Linked DNA regions of Actinospica robiniae DSM 44927. The protein of the gene in region 1 interacts with the protein of each later gene in a pairwise test. Links are inferred from orthologs where the notes say so. Each region holds a gene or a part of one and is shown on either strand. Other genes may lie near its edges. The genes, in order: ftsZ, ACTRO_RS29855 and rlmN.

The links.
Region 2: the proteins of ftsZ (region 1) and ACTRO_RS29855 interact in binary tests that used the Escherichia coli proteins (3 or more experiments, as listed by UniProt). The link is inferred for Actinospica robiniae DSM 44927 from one-to-one orthologs.
Region 3: the proteins of ftsZ (region 1) and rlmN interact in binary tests that used the Escherichia coli proteins (3 or more experiments, as listed by UniProt). The link is inferred for Actinospica robiniae DSM 44927 from one-to-one orthologs.

Annotation. Positions count from the first base shown.
Region 1 is NZ_KI632511.1:7,493,917-7,497,052, forward strand. The notes cover bases 44-3,028. They hold ftsZ (cell division protein FtsZ), read left to right. Parts: upstream 44-960; coding sequence 961-2,097; downstream 2,098-3,028. Other genes in these bases: ACTRO_RS32265 (cell division protein FtsQ/DivIB), read left to right, coding at 44-726; pgeF (peptidoglycan editing factor PgeF), read left to right, coding at 2,143-2,877; ACTRO_RS32280 (YggS family pyridoxal phosphate-dependent enzyme), read left to right, coding at 2,871-3,028. In the rest of the region: more of ACTRO_RS32265, read left to right, coding at 1-43; more of ACTRO_RS32280, read left to right, coding at 3,029-3,136. UniProt on the Escherichia coli protein: Essential cell division protein that forms a contractile ring structure (Z ring) at the future cell division site. The regulation of the ring assembly controls the timing and the location of cell division.
Region 2 is NZ_KI632511.1:6,950,093-6,953,096, forward strand. The notes cover bases 60-2,912. They hold ACTRO_RS29855 (rod shape-determining protein), read left to right. Parts: upstream 60-902; coding sequence 903-1,922; downstream 1,923-2,912. Other genes in these bases: ACTRO_RS29850 (MFS transporter), read left to right, coding at 60-571; mreC (rod shape-determining protein MreC), read left to right, coding at 1,975-2,847; mreD (rod shape-determining protein MreD), read left to right, coding at 2,847-2,912. Also shown: more of ACTRO_RS29850, read left to right, coding at 1-59; more of mreD, read left to right, coding at 2,913-3,004. UniProt on the Escherichia coli protein: Forms membrane-associated dynamic filaments that are essential for cell shape determination. Acts by regulating cell wall synthesis and cell elongation, and thus cell shape.
Region 3 is NZ_KI632511.1:5,167,405-5,170,518, reverse strand. Bases 68-3,030 are described here. They hold rlmN (dual-specificity RNA methyltransferase RlmN), read left to right. Parts: upstream 68-974; coding sequence 975-2,087; downstream 2,088-3,030. Other genes in these bases: ACTRO_RS21735 (hypothetical protein), read right to left, coding at 2,768-3,030; ACTRO_RS21740 (HAD family hydrolase), read left to right, coding at 2,101-2,811; ACTRO_RS21750 (phosphatidate cytidylyltransferase), read left to right, coding at 68-902. Also shown: more of ACTRO_RS21750, read left to right, coding at 30-67; more of ACTRO_RS21735, read right to left, coding at 3,031-3,114.

The DNA.
Region 1 (3,136 bases):
GGCCGGGTCTCCGACCTGCCCGCGCGCCTCTACGCCGCGCGGATGCGCACCCGGTCGCGCCGCCGCCGGCTCGCGGTCACCCTGACGGTCACCGCCTGCCTGCTCGCGCTGGTCGGCTACCTGGTGCTCTGGCACACCTCGTTGATCGCGGTGAGCGCGGTCAAGGTGCAGGGCGCCAAGTCGATCTCCACCGCGACCGTGCTGGACGCCGCGCAGATCCCGGCCGGCAGCCCGATGGCCGCGCTCGATCCGGCCGCCGCGGCCGCGCGGATCGAGCGCGTTCCGCAGGTCGCCTCGGCCACGGTCCGGCGCGACTGGCCGGGCACGGTGCTGATCAGCGTGGTCGAGCGGGTGCCCGCGGCGCTGGTGCCGGACGCCGGGGGCTACGCGATCGTGGACGGCGGCGGGGTGGTGCTCGGTCAGAGTGCGAAGACGCGCTCCGGGCTGCCGGTGATCGACGTCTCCGGCGCGGCGAAGGACGCGCAGGTGGTGCCCGGCGCGCTGGCCGCGCTGCGGGCGCTGCCGGCCGATGTGGACCGGCGCATCTCCTCGATCACCGCGACCGATCCCTATGCCATCACTCTGACGCTCGCCGGCGGCGTCACGGTGAATTGGGGCGGTGGCGACGACGCCGTCGACAAAGCGCGCGACCTCGTGGCGCTGATGCGCACGGGCCACGCCCACCACTACGATGTGAGCGCTCCGAATGCCCCGGCGAAGTCGTGAAATAGCCTGACAATACGGTGAAGCGTGGAAGAATAAGCGAAACTGTCCGGGGGTCAGTTTCGGCGTGTTCGTTGCGGGGCGTGCGTCCGGCGACCTACTGTCGTGTCGTCGATCGAGTCATCGAGATGATGTTGACGGCCGTCAGGGGCGATAAAGTCTTTGAGCGGACCGTGTGCGCGGCCACCCGTGCGCGCCGCGGCGGACCAACTCACCAGTGCGAGAGGCCTTCGAATCGTGGGTGCACCCCAGAACTACCTCGCCGTCATCAAAGTCGTGGGCATCGGCGGCGGCGGTGTCAACGCCATCAACCGTATGATCGAGGTCGGACTCAAGGGTGTCGAGTTCATCGCGATCAACACGGATGCGCAGGCGCTGTTGATGAGCGACGCCGACGTCAAACTCGACGTCGGCCGTGAACTGACCCGCGGGCTCGGCGCCGGCGCCAATCCCGAAGTCGGCAAGAAGGCCGCGGACGACCACGCCGAGGAGATCGAAGAGGTCATCAAGGGCGCGGACATGGTGTTCGTCACCGCCGGCGAGGGCGGCGGCACCGGCACCGGCGGCGCCCCCGTGGTGGCCCGGATCGCCCGTTCGCTCGGCGCGCTGACCATCGGCGTGGTCACCCGGCCGTTCACCTTCGAGGGACGGCGCCGGGCCACCCAGGCCGAGGAGGGCATCTCCGCGCTGCGCGAGGAGGTCGACACCCTCATCGTGATCCCGAACGACCGGCTGCTGTCCATCTCCGCGCCCGGCGCCACCGTGCTCGACGCGTTCAAGTCGGCCGACCAGGTGCTGCTCAGCGGCGTCCAGGGGATCACCGACCTGATCACCACCCCGGGCCTGATCAACCTGGACTTCGCCGACGTGAAGTCGGTGATGTCCGAGGCGGGCTCCGCGCTGATGGGCATCGGCTCGGCCCGCGGCGAGAACCGGGCCACCGCGGCGGCCGAGATGGCCATCTCCTCCCCGCTGCTCGAGGCCTCCATCGACGGCGCGCGCGGCGTGCTGCTGTCCATCTCCGGCGGCTCGGACCTCGGCCTGTTCGAGATCAATGAGGCCGCGCAGCTGGTCTCCGAGGCCGCGCACCAGGACGCGAACATCATCTTCGGCGCCGTCATCGACGACGGGCTCGGCGACGAGGTGCGGGTGACCGTGATCGCCGCGGGCTTCGACGGCGGCCAGCCGTCCAAGCGCCGGGAGTCCGCCGCGCCGCGCCGCACCGAGACGGTCGAGAACACCACCGCGGTCAACGGCATGCTCGGCTCGCTGCCGCGCCGGGAGGACGACGAGCCCACCCAGGTGCTGCCGATCCCGCCGACCCGGGCCGAGGACGACATCGACATCCCGGACTTCCTCAAGAACCTGAACTGACGCCGGCCGTCGGCGCCCTCCCGGAGCACCGGATAGGCTCCGCGCGTGGAGATCTACCAGCACGGGCGGATCCGGTTCGCCTTCTCGGACCGGCACGGCGGCGTGAGCGCCCCACCCTACGGATCGCTCAACCTCGCCGACCACGTGGGCGACGACCCGCAGGTGGTGGCTTCCAACCGCGCGCTGGCCGCGCGGTCGCTGGGCCTCGAGCCCGAGCACGTGGTGTATCTGACGCAGGTTCACGGGGCCGAGGTGGCCCGCGCGCACGGTCCGTGGCCCGGCGCGCGCCCGGAGGCGGACGCCAGCGTCACCGACGTCCCCGGTCTGGCCCTCGCCATCCTGGTGGCCGACTGCACTCCGGTGCTGCTCGCCGATCCCGACGCGGGCGTGGTGGCGGTCGCCCACGCGGGGCGCCCGGGGATGGCCGCCGGCGTGGTGCCGGCCACGGTCGGGCGGATGCGCGAGCTCGGCGCCGAGCCCGAGCGGATCATCGCCTACACCGGCCCGGCCGTCTGCGGGGCCTGCTACGAGGTCCCGGACGCGATGCGGGCGCAGGTGGCCGAGCGGGTGCCCGAGTCCTGGGCGGTGACCCGGCAGGGGACCGCGGCGGTGGACGTGCCCGGCGGCGTCTGGGCGCAGCTGCGCGCGGCCGGGATCGCCGAGGCGAACGCGCACCGCTCGCCGCTGTGCGCGATGGAGTCGGCGGACCACTATTCCTACCGCCGCGAGGGCGTCACCGGCCGGTTCGCCGGCTTCGCCTGGATCGAGCGCGCGTGCTAGCGGACGGGCGCCGGGCCGAGATCGCGGCGAACCTGGCCGGAGTCAGGGCCCGGATCGAGGCGGCCTGCGCCGCGGCCGGCCGTTCGCCCGAGGAGGTGAATCTGGTCGCGGTGACGAAGTTCCGGCCGGCCGTCGACGCGCTGCACCTCTACGCGCTCGGGCAGCGGGTGTTCGGGGAGAACCGGGACCAGGAGGCGGCGCCGAAGGCGGCCGAGGTGGCCGCCGCACTTGCCGACACGGCGTCGGATCCTTTCCCCGA
Region 2 (3,004 bases), 540 kb from region 1 along the record:
CCTGAACAACCGGCTGCTCGCCTGGTCCTTCGGCGTCGACCTGATCGCCATGACCTTCGGCATGCCGCGCGCCCTGTTCCCGCAGTTGGCCGATACCACCTTCGCCGGCCACTCGCTCGCGCTCGGCTGGCTCTACGCCGGCATCCCGCTCGGCTCGCTGCTCGGCGGGCTGCTGTCCGGGTCCTTCTCCCGGATGGCGCGGCACGGAATGCTGACGATCGTGGCCGTCGGGGCCTGGGGCGCGGCCATCATCGGCTTCGGCCTGTCCGGCAACGTCACCCTCGCCACGACCTTCCTCGCCCTCGGCGGCGCGGCCGACCTGATGTCGATGGTCTTCCGGCAATCGATCCTGCAGACCGTCGTCACCGACGAGCTCAAGGGACGGATGCAGGGCGTCTTCACGGTCGTCGTGGCCGGCGGGCCGCGGCTGGCCGACCTCGTGCACGGGATCGGGGGCGCGGCGATCGGCACCCGGGCCACGATCACGGGCGGTGGCGTGCTCGTCGTGCTCGGGATGATCGCCGTGGCCGTGTTCGTGCCGCAGTACCGGGACTACCGCGCCGAGATCTGACGGTCCCCGGTCCGCCGGCCGCGACGACGGCTGACCGCGGCGAGGACTGACCGCGGCGACGGCAGCCGCCACCACCTCTCCGCGACCCGTTCGCTCACTCGGCCGCTCGATCAGCGAAGCTCTTTCGTCACTCGACCAGGCGAACAGCCGTTTCCGCCGACACGCCCACCGGGAAGGCCCCAGGCGTCACGGAACAGGCCGTGCTTGTGGCTAGGATCGACGGGAAAGCTCACTCGGCGTCAGAAATCCCTCGCTCTGGGTGATCGCGCTCGACCGCCCCGCCCTCGCGCAGGCCGGTCAGCGCTCGCGGAAGGTTGCTACAGCTATGGGCATGTCGGTCGTCGGCCGGGACATCGCGGTGGATCTGGGTACCGCCAACACCTTGGTATACGTCCGGGGGCGGGGCATCGTGCTGAACGAGCCTTCCGTCGTCGCGGTCAACACGCACAACGGGGCCGTGCTGGCGGTGGGCGCCGAGGCCAAGAAGATGATGGGGCGCACCCCCGGCAACATCGTGGCCATCCGGCCGCTCAAGGACGGGGTGATCGCCGACTTCGAGATCGCCGAGCGGATGCTGCGCTACTTCATCCGCAAGGTCCATCCGCGCCGGCTGCTGGCCCAGCCGCGGGTGGTCATCTGCGTGCCCAGCGGCATCACCGGGGTGGAGCGGCGGGCGGTGGAGGACGCGGCGGACGCGGCCGGGGCCCGGCAGGTGCACCTGATCGAGGAGCCGATGGCGGCGGCGATCGGGGTGGGGCTGCCGATCCAGGAGGCCACCGGGAACATGGTGGTGGACATCGGCGGCGGCACCACCGAGGTCGCGGTCATCTCCTACGCCGGCATCGTGACCGCGAACTCGGTGCGGGTGGCCGGGGACGAGCTCGACAACGCGGTCATCCAGTACGCCAAGAAGGAGTACTCGATCCTGCTCGGCGACCGCACCGCCGAGGAGATCAAGCTGGCCATCGGCTCGGCCGACGAGACCGACAACGAGCTGCACGCCGAGGTGCGCGGCCGGGACCTGGTCTCCGGCCTCCCGAAGATCATCGTGCTCACCTCCACCGAGGTCCGCCGGGCCATAGAGGAGCCGGTGGCGCAGATCATCGACGCGGTGCGCGACACCCTGGACAAGTGCCCGCCGGAGCTGTCCGGCGACATCATGGACCGCGGCATCGTGCTGACCGGCGGCGGGGCCCTGCTGCGCGGCCTGGACCAGCGGCTGCGCCGGGAGACCGGGATGCCGGTGCTGGTCGCGGAGAACCCGCTGGACTCGGTCGTGCTCGGCTCCGGCCGCTGCGTGGAGGACTTCGACGCGCTCCAGCCGGTGCTCGGCACCGGAGTCCGCCGCTAGCCGGGGCGCCGAGCCCGCGGACCCCGCCGTACCTGACGAAGGACCTTGATTCATGCGAGACACCCGCCGCACCCGGCTCGGGCTCCTGGCGCTGCTGCTGGCCGGATTCGCGCTGATCACCGTGGACGCGCACGGGCGGCAGCCGGGCGAGCGGGGGCCGCTGGACCAGGCCAGGAACGTGGCCGCGGGCGTGTTCGGGCCGGTGGAGCGCACGGCGGACTCGGCCACCCGCTCTGTCGGCTCGCTGTTCGACGGCTGGGGGCACTCCACCGCCGACCTCACCCGGATCAAGAGCCTGCAGGCGCAGGTCTCCACGCTGCGCACCGAGGTGGAGACGGGCTCGCAGGACCGGGACCGGGCGGCCCAGCTGGACGCGCTGGAGAAGATCACCGCGATCGGCGGCCTGTCCACGGTGCCGGCCCGGCTGGTCGCGCTCGCGCCGACCCAGGACGGCAGCTGGACCGCGACCCTGGACGCGGGCAGCCGGGACGGGGTGGCGGTGGACCAGACCGTGATCACCGGCGACGGACTGGTCGGCCACGTGGCCGGCGTCGGGCCGCAGACCTGCACCGTGCTGCTGGCGGTGGACCCGGACTCCATCCTCGGCGTGCGGCTGGCCGGGTCGGGGCCGATCGGCACCGCGGTGGGCCAGGACCCGCACACGCTCAAGGTCCAGTTCTTCGATCCGCAGCTGAAGATCCCGGTCGGCACGCCGGTGCTCACCCTCGGCACGGCCGACGCGGCCACCAGCGTCCCGGGCGTCCCGGTCGGCACCGTCACCAAGGTGCTCGACACCCCGGGCCAGCTCACCCGGACCGCGCTGGTCTCCACCTACGTGGACGAGACCTCGGTGGACACGGTCGGCATCGTGACCCGGCCGGTGCGCAACGACCCGCGGGACACCATGCTGCCGGGGGCCCACTGATGCACGCCGTCTACCGGGCGCTGCTGGCGACCGCCGCGATCGCCCTGGCCCTCGCCTGCCAACTCAGCATCCTGCCGCATCTCGCGCTGCCCTACGCCGTGCCCGACCTCGTGCTGCTGACCGTGCTCGCGCTCGCCGCGGCGTGGGGTCCGAACCA
Region 3 (3,114 bases), 2.3 Mb from region 1 along the record:
GGCGGTGCCCGCGGACTGTGGAGGAAAAGGTGAGCGGGCAGATGACGAGCGCGGTCAAGCGGAGGGAGCAGCCCGTGGCGGAGCCGAAGGCCACGGGCAAGGCCGGTCGCAACCTGCCCGCCGCCATCGGCGTCGGCGTGGGCCTCGGCGCGGTCATCATCGCCTCTCTGCTGGTGGTCAAGGTCGCCTTCCTGGGCGTGGTGGCGCTCGCCGTGGTGGTGGCGCTGCACGAGTTGAGCGTGGCGCTCAAGGAGCGCGGCGTCTCGGTCCCGCTGATCCCGGTCACGGCGGGCGGGCTCGGCATCCTGGCCTCGGCGTACTTCGCGGGAGAGGGCGCGCAGACCGCGGTGCTCGGACTGACCGTGGTGGCCGTGCTGGTCTGGCGGCTGGCCGACGGCGCCGAGGGGTATCTGCGCGACGCCACGGCCGGCCTGTTCGCCGTCGTGTACGTGCCGTTCCTGGCGGCCTTCGCGATGCTGCTGACGGCGCAGGACAAGGGGGCCGAGAAGGTCCTGCTGTTCCTGCTGCTGGTGGTGTGCAACGACACCGGCGGGTACGCGGCCGGGGTGCTGTTCGGGCGGCACCCGATGGCGCCGAGGATCTCACCGAAGAAGTCCTGGGAGGGGCTGGCCGGCTCGGTCGTCACGGCCGCGGTGGCCGGCGCCCTGTGGATGGATTTCGTGCTGCACGGCAAGCCCTGGCAGGGCGCGGTGCTCGGCGTCGCGGTGGTGGCCAGCGCCACACTCGGCGACCTGTGCGAGTCCATGATCAAGCGCGACCTGGGCATCAAGGACATGGGCCGGCTGCTGCCGGGGCACGGCGGGATCATGGACCGGCTGGACTCGCTGCTGCCCACCGCTCCGGTCGTCTACCTGCTGCTGCAGCTCTTCCTCAAGCACTGAGCCCCGTGCCGCGCCGAGCGGCCGCTCGGCGACGCGGACCGAGCTGTCCGTGCGGGATGGGACAATAGTGGGATGAGTTCCGCACAAAAGCCCGGTGAACTGGTCTTCGAGGCGCCGCGTCGCGGCAAGCCCCCGCGCCACCTCGCGGACCTGACCCTGATCGAACGCAAGCAGGCCCTGTCCGACGCCGGCCTGCCGGGCTTCCGTGCCGCGCAGCTCTCCAAGCACTACTTCGACCGGCTCGAGGACGACCCGCAGGGCTGGACCGACATCCCGGCCGCCCAACGCGAGCAGCTGCGTGCGGCGATGCTTCCGCCGCTGCTCACGGCGGTGCGCGAGCTGACCGCGGACCAGGGCACCACCCGCAAGACGCTGTGGAAGCTGCACGACGGCGCGCTCGTCGAGTCGGTGCTGATGCGCTACCCGGACCGCGCCACGATGTGCGTCTCCTCGCAGGCCGGCTGCGGCATGAACTGCCCGTTCTGCGCGACCGGGCAGGCGGGGCTGACCCGCAACATGTCCACGGCCGAGATCGTGGAGCAGGTCGTGGCGGGCGCCCGGACGCTGGCCCGCGGCGAGGTGCCGGGCGGGCCGGGGCGGATCTCGAACGTCGTGTTCATGGGCATGGGCGAGCCGCTGGCGAACTACAAGGCCGTGATCGCGGCGGTGCGGCGGCTGGTCGAGCCCGCGCCCGAGGGGCTGGGCCTCTCACAACGCCACATCACCGTCTCGACGGTGGGCCTGGTGCCGGCGATCGAGAAGCTGATCGAGGAGAGGCTCAACGTCACCCTCGCCGTCTCGCTGCACGCCCCGGACGACGAGCTGCGCGACGAGCTCGTGCCGGTCAACACGCGCTGGCAGGTGGGGGAGGTGCTGGGGGCCGCGTGGGATTACGCCGCGCAGACCGGCCGCCGCGTCTCCATCGAGTACGCCCTGATCAAGGACGTGAACGACCAGGCGTGGCGGGCCGACCTGCTCGGCAAGCGGCTCAAGGGCAAGCTGGCGCACGTCAACCTGATCCCGCTGAACCCGACCCCCGGCTCGAAGTGGACCGCCTCCCGTCCGGAGGACGAGGCCGCGTTCGTCCGCACGCTGCAGGCGCACGGTGTCCCGGTGACGGTGCGGGACACCCGCGGCCGCGAGATCGACGGAGCCTGCGGCCAGCTCGCCGCGCACGAGGACTGAGGGAGGGGTCGCGATGGCCATCGACATGGAGCCGGCGATGATCGACGGCGCGCAGATCAGGCACGTGGTCTGGGACTGGAACGGGACCCTGTTCGACGACCAGCGCCTGGTCACGGCGGCCACGAACGCCTCGCTGCGGGCGGTGGGCTGCGCGCTGATGGATGAGGAGCACTACCGCGACCTGTACCGGCGGCCGTTGCAGGAGTTCTACTTCTCGTTGTCCGGCCGGCCGTACTCGGCGGCGGAGTGGGAGCTGATAGACAGCGCGTTCGCCCAGACGTACGCGGACGGCATCGGAACCTGCGGGCTGACGGTGGACGCGCTGGTCGCGATGGACAGCTGGGCGCCGCAGGGCCAGTCGCTGCTGTCGATGTACGACCACGACAAGCTCGTCCCGCTGGTCGACTCGCTGGGCCTCGGCGCCCGGCTCAACCGAGTGGACGGCCGGCCCGCCGCCCGGGACTACGGGACGAAGGCCAAGTACCTCACCGCTCACCTGACGCGTCTTCAGGACCTCGATCCGGGCCTGTCGGTCGGTCAGGTCGCCCTCGTCGGCGACTGTGTGGACGACGCGCTGGCCGCGCTCGAGGTCGGCGCGACGGCGGTGCTCTACACCGGCGGCTCCTCCAGCCGCACCAACCTCGAGGCGGCCAAGCTCGGTTTGCCGATCGTGGACACGCTCACTGAGGCTGTGGCTCTGCTCCGCGCCGGTCGAGCCGGCTGAGCATCCGTCCGAGCCACAGCCCCACTGTCTTTCCCGCCTCGCTGCTGAGCAGCGCGGTCAGCGCGACCAGCAGCAGCGCGGCGAGCGGCGCCGCATACGCCCAGCCGGCCGAGGACGACTTGATCGCCACGGCGAGCGGAGCCGTGCCCGGCAGGATCGTGCTCAGCGGGCCGTGCAGTATCAGGATGAGCAGCACCCCCAAGGCCGCGCCGATGAGCGGATAAGCCAACTGACGGCTCAGCGAGGTCATCGCAGCCGCCTGCCGGCTCAGCCGCACCTGACGCAGCGCCAGGGCGGTGCCGC